2 linked regions of the Lacibacter sp. H407 genome follow. The protein of the gene in region 1 interacts with the protein of each later gene in a pairwise test. Links are inferred from orthologs where the notes say so. Each region holds a gene or a part of one and is shown in the gene's direction. Other genes may lie near its edges.

The links. Proteins that work in one complex are often made in the same cells at the same time.
Region 2: the proteins of def (region 1) and WG989_RS04150 interact in binary tests that used the Escherichia coli proteins (3 or more experiments, as listed by UniProt). The link is inferred for Lacibacter sp. H407 from one-to-one orthologs.

Annotation. Positions count from the first base shown.
Region 1 is NZ_JBBKTU010000001.1:4,459,616-4,467,031, reverse strand. Bases 2,933-5,702 are described here. They hold def (peptide deformylase), read left to right. Parts: upstream 2,933-3,913; coding sequence 3,914-4,492; downstream 4,493-5,702. Other genes in these bases: lipB (lipoyl(octanoyl) transferase LipB), read left to right, coding at 5,699-5,702; WG989_RS19250 (RluA family pseudouridine synthase), read right to left, coding at 4,562-5,641; ruvX (Holliday junction resolvase RuvX), read left to right, coding at 3,369-3,779; WG989_RS19265 (UbiA-like polyprenyltransferase), read left to right, coding at 2,933-3,262. Also shown: WG989_RS19275 (DEAD/DEAH box helicase), read right to left, coding at 1-1,564; WG989_RS19270 (RNA methyltransferase), read left to right, coding at 1,772-2,308; more of WG989_RS19265, read left to right, coding at 2,324-2,932; more of lipB, read left to right, coding at 5,703-6,451; WG989_RS19240 (hypothetical protein), read right to left, coding at 6,425-7,231; WG989_RS19235 (hypothetical protein), read right to left, coding at 7,318-7,416. UniProt on the Escherichia coli protein: Removes the formyl group from the N-terminal Met of newly synthesized proteins. Requires at least a dipeptide for an efficient rate of reaction. N-terminal L-methionine is a prerequisite for activity but the enzyme has broad specificity at other positions.
Region 2 is NZ_JBBKTU010000001.1:948,678-956,073, reverse strand. What follows is about bases 1,666-4,415. They hold WG989_RS04150 (aspartate-semialdehyde dehydrogenase), read left to right. Parts: upstream 1,666-2,420; coding sequence 2,421-3,410; downstream 3,411-4,415. Other genes in these bases: WG989_RS04140 (helix-turn-helix domain-containing protein), read right to left, coding at 4,326-4,415; WG989_RS04145 (DUF2461 domain-containing protein), read right to left, coding at 3,572-4,246; WG989_RS04155 (lamin tail domain-containing protein), read right to left, coding at 1,666-2,106. Also shown: WG989_RS04160 (hypothetical protein), read right to left, coding at 1-314; more of WG989_RS04155, read right to left, coding at 385-1,665; more of WG989_RS04140, read right to left, coding at 4,416-5,240; WG989_RS04135 (hypothetical protein), read left to right, coding at 5,658-7,396.

The DNA of each region.
Region 1 (7,416 bases):
TCATATCTAAAATGAATTGCAAAAAGCTGGCTTTGTAAAAACCATCTTTGGTGCCGAGGTTTACAAACAGACGGGTGTAGTTGCCGGAACCACCACCATTGAATTCACGGCCTTGTGTATCACGGTAAGGTTGGCGCTCACGTTCACGTGTACGTCCTGAACCCGGTCTTTCTCTTTCAATACCACGACGGCCACCATCACCATCACGTTTGAATTTATCAAACTCACGGCCACGCTCACGGATGTTGAGATCTTCCGAGTTTTCGTAATACTTCAGAAAGCGATCGAACTCCATTGAAGCAACACGCTTCAGAATCTCTTCTTTGCTGATGTCTGCAAATTTTTCCTGCAGCATCGGAATGTAGGTTTCATATTCTGCATTGCTCACATCCATGTTAATGAGCTTATCCATAAACGAGAAAAACTGTTTGCGGCAAACATCTTTTCCGGTAGGGATTTCCAGCTTATTAAATTTCGATTGTGCAATACGTTCTATCTGACGAATCTTTCCAATTTCACGGCTGTGTACAATGCTCATACAAATACCCGTTTTACCTGCACGACCTGTACGACCACTACGGTGGGTGTACACTTCAATATCATCAGGTAATTCGTAGTTGATCACATGCGTAATATCTTTTACATCAATACCACGTGCAGCCACATCGGTTGCAATCAGCAATTGCAATGTTCTGTCACGGAACTGACCCATTACCGCATCTCTTTGTTGTTGGGTAAGATCGCCATGCAATGCATCAATATCATAACCTTCACGAGTTAATTTCTCGGAAATATTTTGTGCATCAATTTTAGTACGTGTAAAAATGATCCCGTAAATACCGGGGTTGAAATCGATCAAACGTTTCAATGCTTCGTAGCGGTGTTGTGACGACACCACAAAATACTGATGATCGATATTTACGTTGGCGGTATTCATTTTGCCAACCGTTACTTCTACGGGCTCTTTCATGTACTTACGGCTCACCTTACGAATTTCCGGTGGCATCGTTGCACTGAATAACCAGGTACTTTCTTTCTTGGGTGTGTTCTGCAAAATGAATTCAATATCATCCTGAAAACCCATGTTCAGCATTTCATCTGCTTCATCCAATACCACATACTTGATTTCACCAAGGTTGATGGCCTTGCGTTCGATCAGATCGATCAAACGACCGGGAGTAGCTACAACGATCTGGATACCACGTTTGATATCACGGATCTGCATGCCGATAGAGGCGCCGCCATAAACAGCAACCACCTGCATTCCCTTCATGTGTTTCTTGAAAATTTCTATTTCTTTAACGATCTGCAGGCAAAGTTCACGTGTAGGACAAACGATCAATGCCTGTGGGTGTTTTTTGCTTTCGTCTAATAATTGCAGCAATGGTAAACCAAAGGCTGCTGTTTTGCCGGTGCCGGTTTGGGCAAGGCCGATCAAATCCGTGGTTCCGCTAAGCAGAACGGGGATTGCTTTTTCCTGAATAGGAGTGGGAGTTGTAAAACCGAGTTCACTAATCGCTTTCATCAATCTTTCATCCAAGCCAAGCGCTTCAAATGTGTTCATAACTAATGTCAAAATTTCGGCAAAGGTAAGGCTTTATGGGGGAAGAGGGGCTAGAAGTACGCAGTAAGAGGTAAGAGGTACGGCGTGTATCCTGTCTGACGGTAATAATGATATAAGTTGATTTCGGATTTCAGATGTCCGATTTCAGATTTTTATCCATTGCCTATTGCCCATTCACCATTGCCCATTCACCATTACCTTTGCGCCATGCGAAAACTGGGCATGGATGAACTGAACCGTAAAACGGTAGATGAGTTCAGAAAAGCAGATAAAAACCGGGTGATTGTGGTGCTGGAAAATATCCGCAGCATGCAGAATGTGGGCAGCGTGTTCCGCACTGCCGATGCCTTTTTAGCGGAAGCTATTTACCTCATTGGCTACACGCCGCAGCCCCCGCACAGGGATATTCACAAAACAGCACTGGGTGCAACAGAAACCGTAAACTGGAAGTATTTTGCCAAAACCAGCGAGGCAATTGCTGAGTTGAAAGCAAGCGGCTATAAGCTGTTTGGGATTGAACAGACCGAAGGCAGCATTTTACTCCAGGATTTTGAAAAAGCGAAAGAAGAAAAAATTGCCCTCATCTTTGGAAACGAAGCTGAAGGAGTGGAACAGGAAACGTTGCATGAATGTGAAGGCTGTATTGAAATACCGCAGTTTGGAATGAAGCATTCACTCAATATTTCAGTAGCAGCAGGCGTGGTGCTCTGGGAAATGGCAAGAAAAGGTATATTGAACCAATAATCAGGATCGAACAACATGAGCACAGTAAAGAACTATTTATCGCTTATAAAATTTTCACATACCATTTTTGCATTGCCGTTTGCATTGATTGGATTTTTTCTGGCTTTGATGAGCGGAAATATTCAACATTCTCACTGGAACTTAAATGAAACAATAGGTTGGGGACCGAAACCGTTTGAGCCATCTTTTTTTCAGCATTATGGGCAAACAATTCTCAAAAAATTTTTTCTAGTTCTTCTCTGCATGATCTTCGCCCGCAGTGCCGCCATGGCATTCAATCGTTACTTAGACAGAAGTTTTGATGCAAAAAATCCACGCACGGCTATTCGTGAAATCCCGGCAGGAATTATTTCGGCCAATAGTGCTTTGATTTTCACCATCGTCAATAGCGTGTTGTTTGTAGTTACAACTTATTTCATCAATATCCTTTGTTTTGCATTGTCGCCGGTTGCATTGTTTGTAGTGTTAGGTTACAGTTATACCAAACGATTTACACCGCTTTGTCATTTGGTGTTGGGATTAGGTTTAGCGTTGGCGCCCATTGGGGCTTATTTAGCAGTAACAGGTGCATTTGCCGTGTTGCCCATTCTCTTTTCGTTCACTGTGTTATTTTGGGTGAGTGGTTTCGATATTATTTATGCATTGCAGGATGAAGAGTTTGATAAGCAGTATGAACTGAAATCAATTCCTGCCTGGTTGGGCAAAGCAAAAGCATTGCGTGTATCGGAATGGTTGCATGTATTGGCTGCATTGTGTGTAATTGCAGCTGGTTTTTATGGAGGCTTTGGATGGTTGTATTGGATCGGCGTGGCAGTTTTTGTGAGCATGTTGATCTATCAACATTCCGTTGTAAAACCAACTGATCTGCGGAGAGTAAACTTAGCATTCATGACGGCGAATGGAATTGCCAGTGTAGTGTTTGCAGTGTTTGTGATTGCGGATATATTTATTTAACGAAAACAAACTTAGTACGTCACCTCGACGAAGGAGAGGTCTCATAAAACTCAAACTGGTTGCAATTTTAGAGATGTCTCCTGCGTCGACATGACGGCTTCGAATTATGGCAAGGATAATGTGCATCGACTACGGCGGTAAACGCACCGGCATTGCGGTAACAGATCCGTTGCAGATCATTGCCACCGGTTTAACTACCATTGAAACAAAAAATTTCATACCGTTTCTCAATGATTATTTCAGCAAAGAACAAGTAGAGCTGATACTGATCGGTATGCCCACCAATTGGGATGATAGTGATACCCATGCAACGCCGTTAGTGAAGCGTGCCATTGAACAGCTGAAAAAAAACTTCCCTGCAATCCCTATTGAAACGGTAGATGAGCGCTATACTTCCAAAATGGCCAAGAATGCCATGCTTGAAATGGGACTCAAAAAAAGTCAACGTAGGGATAAAAAACTGGTAGATGAGATAGCGGCAACGATCATGCTACAGGAATATTTAGCAAGATTATAGAGTTCAGATTTACAATTGCAGATCAATTCCTACGGCTCCAGTGCTTATATTTGCAGCTAATTTTTACAGTTGTGGTATAAATCTGCAACCTCCCTGTCGGCAGACAGATCTAAAATCGTAAATCTGAAATAAGCATGATTCTTCCCATTGTCGCCTACGGCTTTGATGTGTTACGGAAAGTAAGCAAAGACATTACTCCTGATTATCCGGGTTTGGAAAAGTTTATTGCCGATATGTGGGAAACCATGTACTCGTCGAGTGGAGTAGGTTTGGCTGCACCTCAGGTGAACAAAGACATCCGTTTGTTTGTGGTGGATAGTGCACAAATGTTTGCCAATATGGACGAAACAGAAACCTTACTTTATTCAGACCGTCCAGGTATAAAACAGGTGTTTATTAATGCGCAGGTGGAAGAATTACTTGGCGATGATTGGTTGTATAACGAAGGTTGCCTGAGTATTCCTAAAATACGGGAAGATGTGTATCGTGCAGAAGAGGTAACCATCCGTTATATGGACGAAACGTTTACGGAGCATGTAAAAACTTTTGATGGATTAACAGCAAGAGTAATTCTGCATGAATACGATCACATCGAAGGAAAATTATTCATTGATCATCTCAAACCGTTGAAACGTAAATTACTCAAGGGTAAACTTGATGATATTTCAAGAGGAAAGGTGAGTGTAGATTACAAGATGGTGTTTCCGAAGTAGACCACAGATAAACTGATTGATCTGATTCGAATGATAAATCCCCGATATCAACAGATATCGGGGATTCTTTTATTCATCATCTCCCGTTAAATTCTTCGCCTTTGTATACACCCGCCATTTCTCGATCACTTTCTGCATATCAGTTGCCAACTCACTTTCAAACAATATCCGCTTCTGCGTTTTCGGATGCGTGAATCCTAAGGTTTGCGCATGCAAAGCTTGTCGTGAACAGATGGCAAAACAATTATCGACAAACTGTTTGTACTTGGTGTAAACCGTTCCTTTTACAATTCGGTCGCCGCCATAGGTATCATCATTAAACAACGGGTGACCAACATGCTGCATGTGAACACGTATCTGGTGTGTACGACCGGTTTCAAGCCTGCATTCTACCAGTGTTGTATAACCGAAACGCTCCAGTACTGTATAGTGAGTTGTAGCTTCTTTCCCATATTCTCCATCAGGATATACATCCATGATCTTGCGGAAACGTTGATGTCGGCCTACATGTCCCGTAATGGTGCCGCTGTCTTCTTTTATATCGCCCCAAACCAACGCAATGTATTTTCGCTCAACTGTATGATCAAAAAACTGTTTGGCCAAATGCACACTTGCCTGTTCATTTTTTGCAAGCACCACCAATCCACTTGTGTTTTTATCAATACGATGGACCATGCCAAAGCGTGGTAATTGATCGGCTGTTAATTCCGGTTGCTGTTGTTTGAGATACCACACAATTCCGTTTACAAGCGTGCCGCTGTAATTACCACTGCCGGGGTGCATCACCATGCCTGCTACTTTATTTACAACCACCACCGATTCATCTTCAAATACAATATTGAGTGGCAGTTCTTCCGGTTTGATCTCAGTATCTTCCGGTGCTGTATCAGAAAAAGTGATGATCTCATCATCGGGGCGTACTTTGTAATTCGCTTTTACAATTTCATTGTTAACTAATACCAGGCCTGTTTCAATTCCCCGTTGCACTTTGTTTCGGGTAGCGCCTTCAATTTTGGTCATCAGGTATTTGTCGATACGCAACGGTTCTTGCCCTTTGCTCACCACAAAACGCTTTCGTTCATATAACTCTTCCGAACCATCACCGTTTTCCAGTTCACTATCCTGTTCGAGTATTTCTTCTTCTTTCATAAGCTGCAAAAGTAAGTCGTTTGAGCATCCATCCAATTCCCCGTAGCTTTGCAGGCAATGAAGCAAACGGTTCTATTTGAAGATCTAGGTGCAATGCCCTACAAAGAAGCATGGGATTACCAGGAATCTTTATTGACTGAAAATCTGGCGATCAAAGCAGAGTTACGCAATAAAGCCAATAGCACTGAGCCGATAGTTGATGATGTTCACCACTCGCCACTCACCACCCACCATCATTTGCTTTTAGTAGAACATCCTCCCGTATACACACTTGGCAAAAGCGGCGACGTGAAAAATATCTTGATCTCGGAAGAAGATCGTTTACAAAAAGGGATCGAGTTTTATCCAACCAATCGTGGCGGCGATATCACCTTCCATGGTCCGCAACAAATCGTTGGTTATCCGATTCTTGATCTGGAAAAATTTGAAACAGATATTGGGAAATACCTGCGCAAACTGGAAGAGGTGATTATTTTAACCATGGCAGAGTATGGATTAAAAGGAAAGCGCAGCAAAGGTGAAACTGGCGTGTGGCTTGATCCGGATGTAAAAGGAAAAGAACGAAAAATTTGTGCAATGGGAGTGCGTTGCAGCCGTTGGATAACCATGCATGGATTTGCATTCAATGTAAATACAGATTTGAACTATTTCAACCACATTATTCCATGCGGTATTGAAAATAAAGCCGTCACTTCCTTACAAAAAGAATTAGGAGCTCCTGTTGATTTTGAAGAGGCAAAAGAAAAAGTAAAACAAAAATTTGAGAACGTATTTGATGTTACGTTAAAGGGGCTTGGCGTAGTACAGTAAGGTTTTATGATCGCCAAATATCAATTCATCCTTTTCTACTTTATACACGAACATCAGCCATGAATGCTCACCTGATTTGATCTCTATTTGATTTTTCACCACTGTAATGGTGCAAGGCATTACTTCCGTTTTATCCTTTGAATAAAATGTAAGTTCAGCTGTTGCAGTTTTATCGCCATTATCTTTTATAGATTTTATATAGCGTATCAGAAACGATTCATTACTAACTGCACCGGGTTTTGCTCTGCGACGGTAAACGGTCCAGTCAACACCCGCCAGATCAGCAAGATTGGGATCAAGTGGTGTATCCAACACTTGATCAGTTACAGCATTTTTTCCTAAAGTTTCTCTCCAGAATATCTCTTTCTTCGTAAGTGTATGAACTGTGCCATCATCATCCAGCAACAAAAGCTCTGTTGCAGAAACAGCACCGATCGTATAAATATCAGCAGCGGCTATTAACACATTACCGGGCTCGTCAATTATAGCAACCCCACGCATAATAGTTTTAGTGCCATCTCTTGTTTCTACCTTATTTGCTTCGGTAAAATGCAGGTAAATCGTATCGCCGATCGGTAACTCTGATTTATCAGCATCAGAACGTTTTATTTCCTGCCATCTGCCTTGCAATTGCTCGAGGGTAAAATTGTATACAGGTCCTTTTTTTGATGAAGTGGTGTTGACCGGATTTACGCCTCTGCGTCCTACACGTTGGGCAAATAAAAATGAAGGAATAATTGATAATAGCACAAGCAATAAAGTAAGCTGCTTTTGTTTCATATGTGGGTATGCAGATGAAATAGTTCTGCAAGTGAACAACAAATTACAAAAACAGCGCCATTATCCAAAACAAGTTAAAAAAATAATTAATAATCTCTGGTAACGAGGAACTTATTCTTCTCTTTAAGATTGCCGTTTTCCTTCAATTCAAAATGATACCAGCCCGATTTCAGGAAATTAACCTT
Region 2 (7,396 bases), 3.5 Mb from region 1 along the record:
GGATGTGTATTGCCAAACGTGCAGTAATCAATGCGTTCAATGTACAAATGCTTCTGTACTTTAATATCGCCACCTGCTTTTAACATCGCATACACCTGCTTGAGGCCGGTATGAATATCTTCGATCTGATCCTGTGTATAGATCACGCTTTCCCACAACGTATCTTTTCCACGTGCATCAATAACAGGAATTGTTTCTAAGAAAAATTTCAGTTGCTGGTACGATACAGGTAATCGTTTTTCACGCTGGTACGTTTGCAGATACTTGCGTAATGCTTTGTTAACGGGGTAAATGATTTTTTTGCGGGTGATCATACATGCAAACTTCAGCTTCCTGTTAAAGATAATTCATATCGGTACGCAGATGCGTTGCTGATTTTCATCATTAGAACCGGCGGGCAAGTACTACTTGTTTCTTAAACCGCTTTACTTTTCCCTGCAGGTTAAATACTTCGGTAAAGATCACATACGGCCCAAGCGGCAACGGTTGAAATTTATCATTCAATCCATCCCAACGGAAATTTCCCTGCTGACTGCAAACAGTATTTCGCTGCAATGCTTTTACCGGACGACCGGCCGCATCAAATACTGTTATGCTCATCACATAACCGGTTTCAGGGAACCGATAGCCGATGGTTACAAAATCATCGTTGCCATCATTATCGGGAGAAAATACTTCAGGAGTTGCTGTCACCTCACCTTGTACCTGCAAGTCTAAACGAAACTGCGAGTTTTGATAAGATGGCGTTCCATAGCCAACATCTTTGGCGGCACTATGCCAGTTATCTTTATTTTGAGTAGCAGCGTTTGGATCAATGCGCTCCAACGCAACACCTTCCGGATTATTGATCAATGCAAAATGCCATTTCTCATCGTAGGCGAGTTCATCAATTACCAACCCGCCATTATCACTTAACACAACTGTTCCGCTGGCATCCGGATACGAAGGCATGGAAGACAGATTGAGAAACGCAGAAAGATTTTTTGCAGTGAACTGTCGTTTTACAATTTGCTCATCGGCACTTAATACATAGTACTCACCTGGAAACATCGCAAGATCATTTGCACTAAATGGACGCATACTGGCTATTACACCTGCACTGCTTCTGTTAGCCAGCAATACATTTTTCAGATTGATGATCTTATTGCTTCGATTGTAGATCTCCACATAGTCGGTTCCATCACTGGTTGGGTTAAACAACACTTCGTTGATGATCAAATCATTTGCTGCAACTGCTGAACTGATTCCCGCTTTGGTTTGATTAAAAGCAGCAATGCGGTTGCCTTTACAATCAGTAACGTTACTGGCGGTAATTGTATAAGTTGTTCCGGCCTGTAATGCATTGCTGAGTGTTAGTTGTACCATATTGAACAATGGTGCAATACAAATAGCAGAAAGCGGTGAACCGATACCGTTACTGATCTGGTAGTTGGCTGCTGTAGCAGCTGACAAACTATCTAACGGTTCATCAAAACTCAATAGTATAGTTGTATTGTCAATGGCGAATGCTTTGAGCAAAGCAGGAGGTATTTGATCGGTATTGGTTCCGTCAACAGAGTTTTTTATACCGGGTGTTCCACCTCGTGGATCGATACTCGCCCGCCAGTTATTGACTCCGCTGCAAGGATTGTTGACATCGATTATTTCAAGTGTCCAGCCACCATCACTTTTTACTGTATTGTTAAACCAGTTAAGATTGTATTCGACAGCATGAATCGTAGAGCCATTGTTGCTGCGGATAAAAATCAATTCACCTGTATTATCAAGAGAAGGAAAACTTGTAACGCCGAAAGTGCGGCCATACTGTTGCATGGTTGCTGCGGCAGCTGTGCCGCAAATAATAGCACTGCTATCGGGTTGTAATAAGAAGTTGGGTAGTGCTCCGCTTACTCCGCCGGCATCGCCAACACGCCAGTTTTGAAGATTGATAGCAGCGTTGGTTGTATTGCGTATTTCGATCCATTCATTATTGGGTAACCCGATTTGCGGCGTAGGGTCGCTCATGATCTCCGTGATCACAATTGCATAACGGTTTTGCGCAAACGAACTGTTGCCGTGCACACACGAACAAACAATCGTTACAATAAAATACAGAAAACGAAGCATGCTTTAAAAATAACATTAATCAAACGATTGCGTAAAAACCTTATTGAAATTTCTAAAACAATTTGGTGAAACGCAGATTCAGCTTTACTTTTGAATTTCATGATGATTATTAAACATACAAAACGCACAAAGAAACAGTTCCGCAAGGGAAGGTAACATTGTACGTTGTGTTGTAAACATAATAACAGGCCTTCCCGAAATGGAAGGCCTTATTTTTTTCCACCCGTCAGATGCCCTCGTCGGACGGAATTATTAATCAAACAAAAAAATTCTGTCAGATGAGGGCGTCGGACAGAAACAAAACAAAACACAAAATGAAAGTTGCAGTAGTTGGCGCTACAGGTCTTGTAGGTACCAAAATGTTACAGGTATTAGCAGAAAGAAATTTTCCCGTTACTGAATTAATTCCCGTTGCCAGTGAACGTTCTATTGGTAAAGAAGTAGAGTTTAAGGGAAAGAAATACAAAGTGGTCAGTATGACGGATGCAATAGCTGCCAAACCTGCTGTGGCTTTATTCAGTGCCGGTGGTGGTACTTCAACAGAGTGGGCACCAAAGTTTGCAGAAGCCGGTATAACCGTGATCGATAACTCCAGTGCATGGCGCATGGACCCAACAAAAAAATTAGTGGTACCTGAAGTAAATGCTGATGTATTAACAGCCGAGGATAAAGTAATTGCAAACCCAAACTGTTCTACTATTCAAATGGTGGTGGCATTGCAACCGCTGCATAAAAAATACCAGATCAAACGTGTGGTTGTATCAACCTACCAGAGTGTAACAGGTACGGGTGTAAAAGCAGTTGATCAGTTGTTGAATGAGCGAAAAGGAATTGTTGGTGAAATGGCATATAAATATCCAATTGATCTGAATGTGATTCCGCAGATCGATGTGTTCCTTGAAAACGGTTACACCAAAGAAGAAATGAAAATGGTGAAAGAAACCTGCAAGATCATGGGCGATGATTCCATTCGTGTAACGGCAACTACTGTACGTATACCTGTAATGGGCGGACATAGTGAAAGTGTAAACGTTGAGTTTGCAAATGATTTCGACCTGAATGAAGTGAAATCATTGCTCAGTTCTGCGCCCGGTATTGTAGTTGTTGACGATCCTGCTACACAGCAATACCCAATGCCAATGGATGCGCATGAAAAAGATGATGTGTTTGTTGGTCGTTTACGCAGAGATGAAACACAGGCCAACACATTAAATATGTGGATCGTTAGTGATAACCTTCGTAAAGGTGCGGCAACGAATGCAGTACAAATTGCAGAGTATTTAAGCGGCAAAGGTTTGTTGTAATGGTGGCAACGGCTTCCAGCCGTCAGAGCCAAAAAAACTTAACACAAAAAAGAGCGCTTCATATGAAGCGCTCTTTTATTATTGTTACCAGTATAAAACAAAATTTGTTCAGCAGAGTTGCTAACCTTCATCCTTCGACGAGCTCAGGAGTTAGCAACTCTTTATTCACCTGCATGCAATCCTTCATTCAAAAACTGTAACAATGGTTGCAGTGTTTCAAAATTTGTACATACTTTTTTAACCAGGTCTTTTGAAGTAAGATCAGCATCTGAAAATTGTTGCATTCCAACCCAGCTTTTCAATTTCAGGTATTCAATGGCCGGATTATCGGCTTCATATCCTTTTGGTGGCCGGCTCAACTTCATGTCGCCTTCTGTTGATAAATCACCAAACACCGCTTTGAATTTTTTACTGTTGATGATCTTGAAAAATTCTTTCCAGTTATAATCAATTTCCTGGCGCACATTTTTTATCTGATCGGGAGGTGCCATATACAAACCACCACCACCAAAGGCAGCACCGGGTTCACAATGAAAATAGTAACCTGCACTGATACCTTTCTTTCCATCTTTATTAATGTACGCTCCCATGTTTGATTTGTAAGGACTCTTGTCTTTACTGAAGCGTACATCACGGTTAATGCGGAAGATGCAGTCTTTTGCAGCAAGATGTGCAATAGAAGGATCTTTTTTGCCGTGTTTTTCAATCACTGTATCAACAAAGCCGATAAAATCTGATTTGGCAGCATCGTATGCTTTTCGATTCGCATCAAACCAGGGTTTATTGTTATTCTTTTTTAAGTCCTTTAGAAATTTAAGTGTAGCAGTTTGCAGCATAAGAAAGCGTTTTGTAAAACAAATTGACAAAATCTTTATTGTTTTACAAAACGCTTTTCACCAAGAATAGTTTAAATGGTTACGCACATAATTTACCGGGCGAAATGCCATACACTTTTTTAAACGACTTAATGAGGCAATTGGGGTCTTCATACCCAAGCTCATAGGCTACTTGTGAAACGGAACGGTGCGAGTCTTGAATAATGTTCCGGGCGAGCATCATTTTTTGCTCCAGGTAGTATTCATAGATTGGTTTGCCATGTACTTTTTTAAAATGCCGTTTGAGCGAACTTAGGCTCATATTGTATTCTTTGGCAAACACTTTCAAATCAGGTAATGCAATCTTCAAAAAGCTGCTTAGCTGCGCACTTAAGGCTTCCATTTCTACAGCATAGGAAAGATGTTTACAGTTAGCTTTTTCATTCATTACAGCTGCTTTTTCAAACAACTGATTCAACAGGCCAAGAATATTTACACGTAAGGCAAGTGATTCTGTTGCGCCTCTTTGTAATAAACTGATAATTTTTTTCAGGTATTGTAATGATTCAACGTTAATGATTGCAGTTAAATCATTTGTACTGCAGAGAGGTTGCAGTTGAATAATATAATCTTCAATAACGGATGCATTGTTGCCATAATTTGCCTCAACCCAGCAACTACTGAAAGAAAGTGCAACAATAATATCAGATTGTATATTTTTTTGTTTTACGGCTCCCGGCTTGTAAATAATTCGACGATTAGTTAAACTATCAGCTGCTGTTTGACAGACCAGTAATTCTGCTGTTTGCTGATTACTGCAATAAAAAAGTTGATAGTTACTCTTAATACCCGCTTTGCCGTAAAGGTTTTGTAACTGGGCTTTGCCGGGCGATTGTAGAAATGAATAACTGATAAAAAGCCCATCTTCAATACGGATGTGTAAGCCTTGTTCAAGTACACAGGAAATCGGTAGCTGTGAGTTGCTCTTTGTTGTGGTGTGCAGATGAGGTTGCATATGTTTTCGGTTTGGTTAGGGGTGTTAAAATACCCTTACGAAACTTCTGAAAACATGGATTTTTGTTTTAATGCGAAATGCACAAAAAATGTTGGGTTTTTTGATTGAAAAGGCAAATTATTATTTACAGATAAGTGTTTTCATTTAGTTTATTCGGTTGCAGGTCTCCATCTCAACTACTACTTCCTTCAACCAACCTAAATAAATAACTTTTTTTCAATTTGACCTTTTGGTTATATAGGTTGACCCTTCGGTGAATACGAATATGAAGGTTAGCGGGCAATCTTTGTACCAGATCATTTGAAAACACCTATTCCCTTTTTCTTCTGGTTGTTAATCCAATACTTGTGAAAAACCTGCACTAAGAAATCAAGTCTATCCTGTGAGACCATAATTATAACCTCCAAACAAATAATTATGTCTCCACTTCTACACCTTGCAAAGAGAGGGCTGCTTTTTATGCTCTGTTCTTTGTGGATGCTCTCCTCGTTCGCTCAAAATGTCAGTGAATGTTACAAACCAATTACTGGATTTGGTGTCCAGGTTAATCCAATCAGGAACTCACTTATTTGTCTTGATTGCGACCGTACCGGAATCAACAATGTAACAGATGCCAACAAAAACAATTTTGCTGATCTATCTCAATTTGTTTCGCTTATCAACGGTAATGGTATTACTGTAAAGCAAACATCATTTGATTATCCTGCAGGTTATTATGCAGGCTTTGTTGTTGCATTGGGAAATGATCTCAATGTAAATGTGTTAAATGCGATCAGCATTTCAACATTTAAAGATGATGTGTTGCAGCAAACTGCAACTGGCGCATCATTGAAAGCAACGCCAATTTTAGGTGGAAGCACTGGTCGGGCTTATCTCTATTTCGAGACCAACCAATCGTTTGATGAGGTTCGTTTTACGTTTTCTTCACTTGCATCAGTGCTTAGTGAAGTAAGAGTGTATTACGCAATGGCATTCGATCCTAATTGCGGTACAATTGAAAACAATGCAATTTGTGATGATGCAATTCAGGGCAATGGCACAAGCGTTACTTACAATGGTGGTCTTGTTTGTGCATTATGTTCCTTGCTTAACAGCAATAACCTTGTTGATGCCGATAAAAACAATTATGCAACATTAACCATGCCTGCTGCAGCACTCAGTACTGTATCGGTAGGTGTGTTGGATGAAAAAAATATTTACCCTGCGGGTAACAAGGCAGGTTTTGTAATTGCACCCGATCTTGCAAACACAATACTTGATGCTAACCTTTTAAATAGTATTACCATTGAAACTTATTTGTTTGGCACCTTGCAGGAGTCGCAAACATTTAACAGTGGAAGCGGTGGTTTACTTACTGTTTCTGCTCTTAGTTTCAATTCGGTTCAAAAAACTAAGATCGGCTTTACAACAACAAAGAATTTTAATGAAGTAAAGCTTCGTGTAAACCAACCCGTTGGTGTTACACTCGGTGCATTGCGTATCTTTTATGCATTTGAAGAACCTGCAGGTTGTGGCGATTGTCATGAAGCATTGACCTCAGATCGTTCAAATCCATACACTGTAACAATTGTAACTGGAAGCAGCTGGACAACAGCTGGCGGTCTTACGTTGAATATTCCGATTTTGCCGGATGTAACAATTGCCGGTACTATTCAGGATCAGGGAAATGTTGTTAACAGCAGCCTTGCAGACTATGCAACCTATACTCCTCCTGTAATTGATTTAGGTTTAAATGTTATTGGTCTTACAAGCAGCGCAAGTTTCAAATTAACAGTTGATAACAGCCCAACTGGTGATGCAGGTCCCTTGTTCCCTGCCGGAACCTTTGGTGGTTTTGTTATTCAAAAAGAAGGTGGCTTGCTTGATGTAAATCTTCTTTCAGCCATTACAATAAAACTTTATAATGGTACAACAGAGGTGGGCAGTAAAACAGGAGCAGCTTTATTAAACGCCGGTGTTTTATCGGGCACAGCAGGTAAATCTTTCGTGGGCTTTCAATCTGCTGCAGCATTTAACCGCATACAAATCATTATTGATAACGGATTACTGTATGCAGGTGGTTTCCTCGGTAGCAGTTACCGTATCTATTATGCGTTTGTGATTGGTGATATTGATAATGATGGAACACCGGATTGTATTGATGCCTGTCCAAGTGG